One region of the Bacillus nitratireducens genome, then DNA from elsewhere that is predicted to be linked to it. Evidence: riboswitches for the same ligand, from Rfam matches in the RefSeq annotation. Region 1 holds a riboswitch; each other region holds the start of a gene.

Region 1 (3,175 bases):
TACTTCGTCAGGTACACCTGGTACGTGAAGTGGAACTTCAAGACCGAAGATGTCGTGTTTCGCAGTTTCAGCTTTTGCAAGTTCGCCGCTTAATGCTGCTTGAATCATTGCGCGAGTATAACCTAAGTTCATACGTTTACCAACGCCGTATTCGCCACCAGTCCAGCCAGTGTTTACTAAGAATACTTTCGCATCATGTTTCTCGATTTTTTCACCAAGCATTTCAGCATAGCGAGATGCATCAAGTGGTAAGAACGGTGAACCAAAGCAAGTTGAGAATGTAGCTTGCGGAGATGTAACGCCGCGCTCTGTTCCTGCTAGTTTGCTAGTGTAACCGCTTAAGAAATGGTACATAGCTTGCTCTTTTGATAACTTACTGATTGGAGGCAATACGCCAGATGCATCAGCAGTTAAGAAAATAATTGTATTTGGATGTCCTGCAACACTTGGTAGTACGATATTGTCAATCGCATGCATAGGGTATGCAGCACGTGTATTTTCTGTTAAAGTAGTATCGTTATAGTCAGCGATGCGTGTTTGACCATCAATGACAACGTTTTCTAAAACTGAACCGAATTTGATTGCATCGAAGATTTGTGGTTCTTTCTCATGAGAAAGGTTTACACATTTCGCGTAGCAACCGCCTTCAATATTGAATACGCCGTTATCAGACCAACCGTGCTCATCATCACCGATTAATTTACGGTTTGGATCAGCGGATAATGTTGTTTTACCTGTTCCAGATAAACCGAAGAATAGTGCTACGTCGCCTTCTTCACCTACGTTTGCAGAGCAATGCATAGAAAGAATGTCTTGTTCTGGTAGTAAGAAGTTCATAATAGAGAAGATTGATTTTTTCATTTCTCCAGCGTATTCTGTACCACCAATTAGTACGATACGTTTTTCGAATGAAACCATAATGAATGCTTCAGAGTTTGTACCGTCAATTACTGGATCTGCTTTAAAGTTCGGTGCAGAAACAATTGTAAACTCTGATTCATGAGTTGTTAATTCTTCTTCAGTTGGACGAATAAATAATTGATGTACGAACAAATTATGCCATGCGTATTCGTTAACAACTTGAATTGGTAGGCGATAGTTGCGGTCAGCGCCAGCAAATCCTTTGAAGACGAATAACTCTTCTTTTTCTTTTAAGTATTCTAAAACTTTTGTATATAATTTATTAAAATGTTCTTCAGAAATCGGTTGGTTCACAGCTCCCCAAGCAATTTTGTCGGCAACCGATGCTTCCTTCACAATAAATTTATCTTTAGGAGAACGTCCTGTGTATTTTCCTGTTGAAGCAGAAACGGCACCAGTAGAAGTTAATTTCCCTTCATTTCGCATTAATACTTTTTCCACTAATTGCGGAACACTTAGTTGAATCTGTGCATTGCTTCCGTTCAATAATTCATGTAAACCAATTTGGACATTCACAGTACTCATATTTATATACCATCCTTTTCATTTAATGAAATATTTCTCGTAATCCCCATCAAGAGTATAACACAATTATATAAATAATGTATACTATTTATTTATTTTTGTTTGTGTGAATGTATTAGTTCCTTATTAATATTTCATTCTATACGTATTGAGAAAAACTTTCAGGAAAATGTGAATATTAATTGACAAATGAATATCATTTCTTTAGTATAGGTTGGGACGGATACTCTCTTATCCCGAGCTGGCGGAGGGACAGGCCCGATGAAGCCCAGCAACCTCACTTGTAGTGGTAAATACAGGTGAATAGGTGCTAAAACCTGTGCGAGGCTAATGGTCTCGAACGATAAGAGCAAAGGGCAAAAAGCAGTATGCAAGTAGCAAATTAAACCTTTCCTCTATATTAAGTAGGAAAGGTTTTTCTGTATGCTTGTGTGGGAGAATAAATGTATGTCGCAGTTTGTGGCAAATTAAGGATGAGTTCCGTACAATATATACAATTACTGTAGGGAGGTTTACCACATGACAAAAAAACGTCATCTGTTCACATCTGAGTCTGTAACTGAAGGACATCCAGATAAAATTTGTGACCAAATTTCTGATTCAATTTTAGATGCGATCTTATCAAAAGACGCAAATGCACGTGTAGCTTGTGAAACAACTGTAACAACTGGTTTAGTATTGGTAGCGGGGGAAATTACGACTTCTACTTACGTAGACATTCCGAAAATCGTTCGTGAAACAATTCAAGGCATTGGTTACACACGTGCAAAATACGGATTCGATGCAGAAACTTGTGCAGTTTTAACATCTATCGATGAGCAATCTGCTGACATCGCTATGGGTGTTGACCAAGCGCTAGAAGCACGCGAAGGTCAAATGACTGACGCTGAGATTGAGGCAATTGGTGCAGGAGACCAAGGTTTAATGTTTGGTTTTGCATGTAATGAAACACAAGAATTAATGCCACTTCCAATCTCGCTTGCTCACAAATTAGCTCGTCGTTTAACTGAAGTACGTAAAGATGACACATTATCATACTTACGTCCGGATGGAAAAACGCAAGTTACAGTTGAGTATGATGAAAATGGTAAACCTGTACGTGTAGATACAATTGTAATTTCTACACAGCATCATCCAGATGTTACATGGGAAGAAATCGATCGCGATTTAAAAGAGCATGTAATTAAAGCTGTAGTTCCAGCAGAATTAATGGATGGAGAAACGAAATTCTTCATTAACCCAACTGGCCGCTTCGTAATCGGTGGACCACAAGGTGATGCTGGTTTAACAGGACGTAAAATCATCGTTGATACTTACGGTGGATACGCTCGCCACGGTGGCGGTGCATTCTCTGGTAAAGATGCAACGAAAGTTGACCGTTCAGCAGCATATGCAGCTCGTTATGTTGCGAAAAATATCGTAGCAGCTGGTCTTGCTGACAAAGCAGAAGTACAACTTGCATACGCAATCGGCGTAGCGCAACCAGTATCAATTTCAGTTGATACATTTGGCACTGGTAAAGTATCTGAAGACGTACTAGTAGAACTAGTTCGTAACAACTTCGATCTTCGCCCAGCTGGTATTATTAAAATGCTAGACTTACGTCGCCCAATTTACAAACAAACAGCAGCTTACGGCCACTTCGGACGTACTGATGTAGATCTTACATGGGAACGTACAGACAAAGCAGCTACTTTAAAAGAGCAAGCTGGTCTATAATATATGAAAA
Region 2 (3,175 bases), on a different contig from region 1:
GTAGAGAAACCTACTCCAAAAAAGAATGAAGTATTAGTTAAAATTCACGCAACAAGTGTAACAACTGGAGATTGTAGAATGCGCGGCTTTAATAGCCCCCTTTTATTTTGGATTCCTATGCGGATTATATTAGGTTTTAAAAAACCAAGAAAACCTATACTCGGCGTCGAGCTATCTGGTGAAATCGAAGAAATAGGAACAGATGTAACTCAATTTAAAAAAGGAGACCAAGTTTTCGCATTAACAGAGCTTAATGTCGGTGGTTATGCAGAATATACATGTGTGCATGAAAGCGGATTGATATCATTAAAACCTACCAATGTGACGTATGAAGAAGCTGCCATTATTCCTTTTGGCGGAACTTCAGCATTACACTTCCTGAGAAAAGGACGTATAAGAAAAGGGCAACAAGTACTTATATATGGCGCATCTGGTTCAGTAGGAACAGCTGCCGTACAACTTGCTAAATATTTTGGCGCGACCGTTACAGCTGTTTGTAGTAATTCAAACTTTGAACTCGTGCAATCTTTAGGAGCTAATCACGTAATTGATTATACGAAAGAAGATTTTACAAAGCGAGCTGAACGCTACGATATTATATTTGATGCAGTTGGAAAAATTAAAAGATCCCTTTGTCAAAAAGTATTAACGCAAAATGGAAAATATGTATCTGTTAATGGAATGATGGCAAAAGTAAGTAAAGAAGATATGATTCTACTAAAAAAATTAACTGAAACAGAAAATTTAAAACCTGTTATTGATAGAATTTATCGCTTAGAAGAAATTCCAGAAGCTCATATATATGTAGAAAAAGGGCATAAAAAAGGGAATGTTTCCATTACCTTAAAATAAAATATATTCAGAAAATACCATTGACAATTCTTTTTGTAAGATTTACTATTAGTACCATATTTAAAAACTACATACACATACTCTTATCAAGAGTGGCGGAGGGACTGGCCCGATGATGCCCGGCAACCGAGCTTATAACGTATAAGCTAAGGTGCTAATTCCTGCAGAACGATTTTCGTTTTGGAAGATAAGAGAGGAACCTATTTCGTCTATTCGGCACCTCTCTTATTTTTGAGAGGTGCTTTTTATTTTGGAACGTATATTAAGGGGGAATTATAGATGAAAAAGGTATTATTAAGTATTGTAAGTGGAGCTGTATTATTGTTAGGTGCATGTGGTGCTAATTCTGATAAAGAGGTAAAAGCATTAGATGAGAAAAAGATTACCGTTGGTGTAACAGGTGGACCGCATGAACAAATTTTTGAAAAGGTGAAAGAAGTTGCCGCAAAAGATGGTCTCGAAATTGATGTAAAGGTATTTAATGATTATGTAGCACCGAACGTATCTTTAGATGAAAAAAGCCTTGATGTAAATAGCTATCAAACTAAATCTTATTTAGACGTATTTAAAGCTGAACGTAATATGAAATTAACTGAAGTATTTTCCACAGTAACATTCCCTATGGGTGTGTATTCTAAAAGCTTAAAAGATGTAAAAGAATTAAAAGAGGGCGATGCAATCGCTGTCCCAAATGATCCAACAAATGAGCTTCGCGCTTTAAAGCTATTTGAAAAAGCAGGGGTTTTAAAAGTTGATCCAAAGGCTACAGAAAAAGCGACTGCAAAAGATGTAATTGAAAATCCAAAAAATTTAAAGATTGTTGAATTAGAGGCATCTCAATTACCAACACAGCTAAGTGAAGTAAAGGCAGCTGCAATTAATACAAACTTTGCATTAGGTGCAAAATTAAGTCCAGCGAAAGATTCTATTTTCCGTGAAGGAAAAGATTCACCATATGTGAACTGGGTCGTTGTTCGTACTGAAAATAAAGATGATGCTGTTGTAAACAAATTAAAGAAAGCTTATCAATCTAAAGAAGTAAAAGATTTCATTGAGAAAAAATTCGATGGTTCTGTTTTACCGTCTTGGTAGGAGCTGACTATAATGATTGAATTAAAAAACGTCTCCAAAGTATTTACAACAAAAAAAGGGAATGTTGAGGCCCTTAAATCAACTTCCCTTAAAGTAAAAAAGGGCGAAGTATTTGGAATCATCGGATATAGTGGCGCTGGCAAAAGTACATTAATTCGTTGTGTAAATTTATTAGAAAAACCAACGACAGGAAATATCATTGTAAATGAACAAGATTTAACAACCTTATCAACAAAAGAACTCGCAAAAGCAAGACAAAAGATCGGCATGATTTTTCAAGGATTCAATTTACTTAAAACCGTTACCGTTTATGAAAACATCGCACTACCCTTACGTCTATCTGGTCTTCCCAAAAATGAAATTGAAAAAAGGGTAGAAAAGTATTTACGTATTGTTGATCTCTTTAATAAAAAAGATGCCTATCCAAGCGAATTATCTGGTGGTCAAAAGCAACGTGTAGCGATTGCTCGCGCACTATCTCATGAGCCTGAAGTTTTATTAAGTGATGAAGCAACGAGCGCATTAGATCCAGAAACGACCGATTCTATTCTTGATTTGTTATTAAAGATCAACGAAGAAATCGGAATTACGATTTTGCTAATTACACACGAAATGAATGTCATCCAGCGTATATGTGATCGAGTTGCTGTAATGGAACATGGATCTGTCGTTGAAAGCGGGACTGTGAAGGACATTTTTACAAATCCACAACATGTAACAACGAAGAAATTTGTAAATAGCGCATTTGCAGCTAAAATTCCAGAAGAGGTACAGAAAGAACTACAAAGCACCGGGGAAATTGTAACACTTTCATTTATAGGAACCGCTTCAGGAGAACCAGCGTTAGCTGTCGCTACAAAACGTTTTCAAGTATATCCGAATATTTTATCAGGCAATATTACGCAGTTAAAACATGAGGCATATGGGAAACTGACCGTTCATATGCAAGGCGAAAAAAATGAAGTACACCGTGCCTTATCATTTTTACAAGAACAAGGGATCATCGTAGAAGGAGGTAGAACAGATTATGGGAAACAAGTCCTTTTTGGATGAGTGGGGTAACGTAATATGGGAAGCAACAATTCAAACATTTCAAATGACATCTATTTCACTACTTATCTCTATTCTTATTGCATTACCACTCGGTGTCACACTTGTTTTAACGAGACCTGGTGGACAGCGAGAAAATAAAGTTATCTATCCTATTCTTAATACAATTATTAATGTCATT
Region 3 (3,175 bases), on a different contig from region 1:
CTGCGATGTTTCTTACTTTTTCTGTTACTTCCGCACATCTTTTTCGCGTTGCTGCGCGGATGAAGAACCTTGCTGATGCGTAGTCTGGAATAATATTAGGTGCTTTGCCGCCTTCTGTAATGATTCCGTGAATTTTCACATCTGACGGAAGTTGTTGGCGAAGTGCATTAATACTGTTATACAGCTGGATAATCGCATCTAATGCGTTAATTCCTTCTTCTGGTGAAGCTGCTGCATGAGCTGTTTTTCCGTAAAAATGAAAATCAAGTGGATCGACCGCTAGTGATGGGCTCGTTGGAGCTGTTTTTCCGCTCGGATGAATCATAAGCGCCGCATCAATATTTTTAAATAAACCAGCCTTTACATAACTTGCTTTGGCGCTACCATTTGGCCCACCCTCTTCTGCCGGTGTTCCGAACACGACAACTTCTCCGCCGATTTCCTCAAGCGTTTCTGATAACGCGATTGCTGCTGCAACGCTAATTGTTCCAATTAAATTGTGACCACATGCATGACCAAGTCCTGGTAAAGCATCATACTCCGCTAAAAATGCGATGACCGGCCCTTGTTTTCCTGAACTTTTTCGCGCGATAAAACCTGTTTCATGTCCAGCTATATTGTGCTGTAATTGGAATCCTGCACTTCCTAGCAGCAAACTTAACGTTCTTGATGCGTAAAATTCTTGGTTACCAATCTCCGGATTCGCATGAATATTATGACTTGTTTCTATGTACTTTTCCTTACTTCTTTCTATACTCTCTTCAATTGTTTTTCTTTGTGACGTTACTCCAGTCGCTCCCATTTTTCTTCCTCCTTTTATTTTCACGTAAAAAAGCCTCTTTCTAAAAGATAGAAAGAGGCTTCTGTATATACAGTCAAAATGAGCTTCTTTCTTATCTTTCAAGTTACCTTGCTGGAATTGGCACAGTATTCATAAAGAATCCGCTGCCGAGGTGTCATAGGGCCAGTCCCTCAACCTCTCGTGATAAGAATTTTCATAAAATTATATTAAATTATTTTCATTCTAAATTCATTCCGAATAAAAGTCAAGGAATTCCTATCCGAATTTACCGAATATCTAAAAATCCTTTTAATACACCAATTGTTTCCGGTGCTTGCAGTCTTGCACATATGTACGGAAATTCCGTACTACCTTCAAACATCATTTGAGATGTGAGAGGTGCCCCTGCCCAAAAGATTTCATCATCGATTACTATAAATGGGAACGCTTTGTTTTGCCTTTGTAACTTTACATTCTTTAATGGAACTGGTCCGTCACTATATACCGTTACTTGTGCATTTGTACGCATTAACGCTTGCCATACTCGTTTATCAACTTGCCTTGTACTTGGAAGGGAAATGATAATTTTTCGTTTTGCCGCTAATATATCTTTTAATAGCCCTTTCGGCTCTTCAAGATTCATTTCCATAAACCAGCGTAAACGTTTCGAGATTTTTCGCTCCCACAATTGTCTTGATGTCGTGCGATCATACACATCTCCGTGACGTTCTATATGAGCTGTTAATTGTGATAACGCTTGTTTCCTCGAAAGATTCTTACGCATGTAGTGGCAATCTGATAATTGAATGAACTTCCCTCTCGCTCTCGTAACCGCTACATTGACGAGACGATGGTTTTTATGATCAAAGAATAACACACCAGGACGTTCTTGCGGATAACTATCAACCGTATCAAAGATCATCATATCTCTTTCAGACCCTTGAAACTTATGAACTGTTGCTGCTAAAACTGGTATGTGTTGATATTTCGTTTTCTGCAGCATTTCTCTAATACACGTTGATAAAAAGCGAGACTGTGCTCTGTAAGGTGTAACAACACCAATCGATTGAACACCATCTAACAGTCCGATTAACATCATTTGCATCGCTACTAAACCAGACATAATATTAAAACGAGAACCGGAAGCCGCGTCTTTTAACGAAAATGCTCCCATTAAGCTCGTATCAAATAAAACACTCGCCTCATTTGCGAACGGCTGCAATTGCGCAAGTTCTTTACGCTCTGAAACAGATGGATGATCGTATACTCTGTTTTTATAAATAAATGAATTCGTAAACTTCGATATATCCGCATGCATACGTCTTTGTTCCTGCAGCATAAAAAGGTTGGGATGTGCTTCTGATTTATTTACAGACTCAACAATCCCTGCGTGATAAAACATATCTTCGCCGAGCCATTTTCGAACGAGTTCATGGTTTGCCATCGCAATTGGAGGTAACTGTAAAAAATCACCACAAACGACAATACGTTTCCCAAGCGAAGCAGCTAATGCGATTTGCGGAACATAAGCCATACTTACTTCATCTACTACAACTAAATCAAATGTACGCTCATAAATAAGTGAATCAATGGCACATTTCGATAAAGTTGCGCCGATTACTTTCGCATTTTCAATGTATTCTTTTTCTACTTCTTTAATTTTCGCTTTTTGCTTTCGAAGATCACTTTCAATCTCTTGTATACGCTTCTTATCAGCAGAAGTCGCTTTATATGATAAAATCTTTTCACGAAGATCTTGGCGTGTTTCCTCTAAATAGAGTCTTTCCTCACCCCATGATCCATTCGTCGTTTCAACTAACTTCGACGTAAGTAACGTTTCATGATTTCGTATATGCTCATGTTGACTATAACCGTAACGAACGATTTCACCAGGTGTCCATTTCTTTTTCTTTTCAATTTGCTTCGTTACTTCGCTCATTAATACATCTACTGCTGCATTACTATGAGCTAACACAAGTACCGATTTTCCTTTTTGATAATGCGCCGAAATAATACGTGATAAATTGTAAGACTTCCCTGTTCCTGGTGGTCCCCACACGTACGTTGTCGGATTGTAAAATGAACGATACGCCAATTCATTTTTCGGATTTTTCATCTTCTCAATATGCTTTGGACTACTCGTCCCATCAACAAGACGCTTTATACGATTACGTTTCAGCTTATCTTTATGTGCCTCTTTCAATCGCTCTTGCAGTTGCTCTAACAATTGCCACGGTTCACTGTATAAAACGGCTTCTCGTATTTCGCCTTGTATATAATCATTTAACTTCAATTCGATTTCTAATCCATGTACGGATAATACTTCTCCCGTCGCTTCCTCACCATCGAACTCAATTCGAATTGGTGAACCTTCAGGTAAACTTACTTCCGATA
Region 4 (3,175 bases), on a different contig from region 1:
TTTTGAAAATGGAAATATGGTTGAAATATTTTTAATTTTATTTGCACCGATTTTCGTGAATAGAAAATATTTTTATTTTGTTTCCTGTAGTGTAATTGGAAAATATGTATTTTTCACGCTGTTATTGCAAGATATAAAAGTTGTGATTCCGCTTGTTTTATGTGTATTCTTTTGTATTATTTCACATTCTCTGTTAAAACGTTTCCAGTCTTATGTAAGAACAGTTGTTGAGATGATGAGCAATATGAAAGAGACCGAAAATTTAGCTGTTATTGGGACTATGTCTACAACAATTGCTCATGAAATTCGAAACCCATTAACAGCTTTAAAAGGATTTACACAAATTCAAAAGGAAAGAAATCTTGAAGATACGATGAGTTATGAGATTATGCTGCAAGAAATTGAGAGAATTAATGAGTTTGTTAGTGAATTGATGTTATTAGGAAAACCGAAACCAACAAATTATGAATGGTGTAATATACGGGAAATCCTTTTATATGTTGTACAGTTAATGGAAAGTTATGCGACTCAATATAAAGTGAAATTTCATTTGCAAGTAGATGGAAATTTACCCGTTATAAATGGTGATGATAAACAATTAAAACAAGTGTTATTAAACATTATCAAAAATGGAATAGAATCGATGCCAAAGGGTGGAGATATTCAGATTCGTGCATATAAAAAAGCTGGAGAGAATTTGTGTATTTCTATTGAAGATCAAGGTTTGGGGATAGAAAATGAGAAAATAGAAAAGATCGGAAAAGCTTTTTACACAACAAAGGAGAATGGTACAGGCCTTGGACTAATGATTACATATAAAATTATTGAAGAACATCAAGGGAGTATCGCGATTCAAAGTAGTATGGGCGTAGGAACGAAAGTGGAAATTTATTTACCAACAGTGTAGTACATTAGACGAAATTATTTTTCAGAAAAGTGTTCTTGTTGTGTAAATATAAACATTTTATAAAATGTTTCAAGAAGGGTTTTTTTTATAAAACACTTCGTTTATAATGGAGGAAAATATCGACATAGAGCTTTTAGCTCGTGTAACGGTTTGGTAGTGTTATGAAAAGAAAAGAAGGGGTGCACGCGCATCCTTTTTTCTATGCAGATATGATGAAAGGGGTGGTATGATGGAATTAACATTAAATTCAACTGTATGTTTACACACAATTCAATTTCGAAAAGAGCAAAAGAATTATATTGTAAAAGATACGATTACAGGAGAGACATATGAAATGCCGCCACTTTGGATTGATGCACTAGCAATGATGCGTGACGGCTTTTTATTGGGAGAAATAGAGGAGAAATTAAAAGAAGAGTATCCGGCCGAAGACGTAAATATGGTAGCATTTACGAGGCAATTGTTAGAGCTAGAACTTGTCGAAATGGTGGATGGAGAAGAGATAGCTTGTACAAAGAAGAGAGATAAAGATTATTTAGCTTGGTTACGCCCAAGAGTGGAACAATTCTTTTTAAACTTAAATAAAAAATATAAAAGCAAAGGTCAAAAATGATCTTTGCTTTTTTTGTAGGCCGTGTTTAAAAAATAACAGCGAATGCTCTTGCGAAAGCACCGTCACTATCTTTAATTTTTAAAGGTGCTGCCGAGAAAAAGAAACGTTTCGCTTTAATAGCATCTAGATTTGTTAAGTTTTCAATTAAGTAAATGTTATTCCCTAGTAATATGTGATGAACCGGCGATGTTTCTGTCGTTACCTCATCAGGAGAAATAAAATCTAAACCAACTGATTTTACTTTTAATTGAACCAGTTCTTCAGCTAATTCTTCGGAAAGATAAAACGCTTCTTTCTCATAAGCGGCTGTATTCCACTTATTAGATAGATTGGAATGGAAAATGACAATATCATCTTCTTTTATATCGGTATTATGCAATACTTCCTTAGGTAACTTTCTCTCTTGAATATGAGTTACATCGATAAGAACGGCCTCACCTACAAATTGCTTTAGGGGTAATTGATCGATAGTGGTTGCACCTGAAATGAAATGCGCAGGGGCATCGCAATGTGTACCTACATGAACGACAGAATGAAAATCTGTAACTTGATAGCCCGTCTCTTCAACGTTTGTAATTGCTTCTAGTTGGATTTTTGGTGTTCCAGGAAATTGAGACATATTGTTTTCAAATGTTTGTGATAGGTCGATTACTTTCATTTTGAATACCTCCAATATATGTTTTAAAATATAAAAAACTCATCTTTCATAATCAAGAAAGATGAGCTTTGCACACAATGGTTAAGTTTTATCTTGCAAAATGCATTGCATTTTGCAGGAATTAGCACCTATTCAGTTTGTATAAACTGAGGTTGCTGGGCTTCAAAGGGCCGGTCCCTCTGCCTCTCTTGATAAAGAAATATTTAGTTTTAATATTTTGATTTTTTAATATTTAAATTGTAATTCATTTCCTTTTTTAGTGCAATACAAAATAGGTATTCACCCAAATAAAGTTGCTCGCATATTGTAGCTTATGTAAATAGAATGCTGCGAAGGAGTGAGTGCAGTGACAGGTAATGTATTGAATTATTATGCCGGTGGAAATACAGCTAGAGGATTTCATAATTTATACGAAGAGAATTTAAAAGGGCTAGACAGGTTGTTTATTTTAAAGGGTGGTCCAGGAACTGGGAAATCTTCTTTAATAAAGGCAATAGGTCGTGAATGGGCTGAAAAAGGATATGATATTGAACTTTTGCATTGTTCTTCTGATAATAAGTCAGTTGATGGAGTGATTATCCCAAAATTAAAAGTAGGAATTGTTGATGGAACATCACCGCATGTTATTGAGCCCAAAATGCCAGGGGTTGTGGAAGAGTATATTAATTTAGGAGTTGCTTGGGACTCAGATAAATTAAGAAAGCAGAAGTTAGAAATTGAACGATTTGTATCAGAAGCGAGCAAGGCTTTCCAATCTGCTTACGGATGTTTTAAAGAGGCATTAGTTATACACGATGAGTGGGAGAAAATATATATTAATAATATTGATTTTAACAAAGCAAATGAACTAACAGATCAGTTGATTCAGAAATTATTTACAGATAAAAAGGGGAAACAATCGATTGTGAAACATCGGTTTTTAGGAGCTGCTACACCGAAAGGAGCAGTTGATTTCGTTCCTAATTTAACAGAAGGATTACCACATCGTTATTTTATA

The links. A riboswitch is a leader RNA that binds a small molecule or an ion and turns the genes downstream of it on or off. The one in region 1 is predicted to bind S-adenosylmethionine.
Region 2: another riboswitch for S-adenosylmethionine. It lies ahead of Q3V31_RS27695 (MetQ/NlpA family ABC transporter substrate-binding protein); the one in region 1 lies ahead of metK (methionine adenosyltransferase).
Region 3: another riboswitch for S-adenosylmethionine. It lies ahead of Q3V31_RS11305 (M20 family metallopeptidase); the one in region 1 lies ahead of metK (methionine adenosyltransferase).
Region 4: another riboswitch for S-adenosylmethionine. It lies ahead of Q3V31_RS23750 (cyclase family protein); the one in region 1 lies ahead of metK (methionine adenosyltransferase).

Annotation. Positions count from the first base shown of each region.
Region 1 is NZ_JAUMJO010000003.1:115,401-118,575, forward strand. It holds gene pckA (phosphoenolpyruvate carboxykinase (ATP)) at 1-1,446, opposite strand, end outside; SAM riboswitch class I at 1,675-1,796, shown strand; gene metK (methionine adenosyltransferase) at 1,966-3,165, shown strand.
Region 2 is NZ_JAUMJO010000012.1:15,916-19,090, reverse strand. It holds gene Q3V31_RS27700 (NAD(P)-dependent alcohol dehydrogenase) at 1-852, shown strand, start outside; SAM riboswitch class I at 933-1,046, shown strand; gene Q3V31_RS27695 (MetQ/NlpA family ABC transporter substrate-binding protein) at 1,132-1,944, shown strand; gene Q3V31_RS27690 (methionine ABC transporter ATP-binding protein) at 1,957-2,997, shown strand; gene Q3V31_RS27685 (methionine ABC transporter permease) at 2,972-3,175, shown strand, end outside.
Region 3 is NZ_JAUMJO010000002.1:985,787-988,961, reverse strand. It holds gene Q3V31_RS11305 (M20 family metallopeptidase) at 1-802, opposite strand, end outside; SAM riboswitch class I at 891-992, opposite strand; gene Q3V31_RS11300 (AAA domain-containing protein) at 1,068-3,175, opposite strand, start outside.
Region 4 is NZ_JAUMJO010000007.1:77,970-81,144, forward strand. It holds gene Q3V31_RS23740 (ATP-binding protein) at 1-907, shown strand, start outside; gene Q3V31_RS23745 (hypothetical protein) at 1,137-1,520, shown strand; gene Q3V31_RS23750 (cyclase family protein) at 1,546-2,178, opposite strand; SAM riboswitch class I at 2,264-2,376, opposite strand; gene Q3V31_RS23755 (PRK06851 family protein) at 2,525-3,175, shown strand, end outside.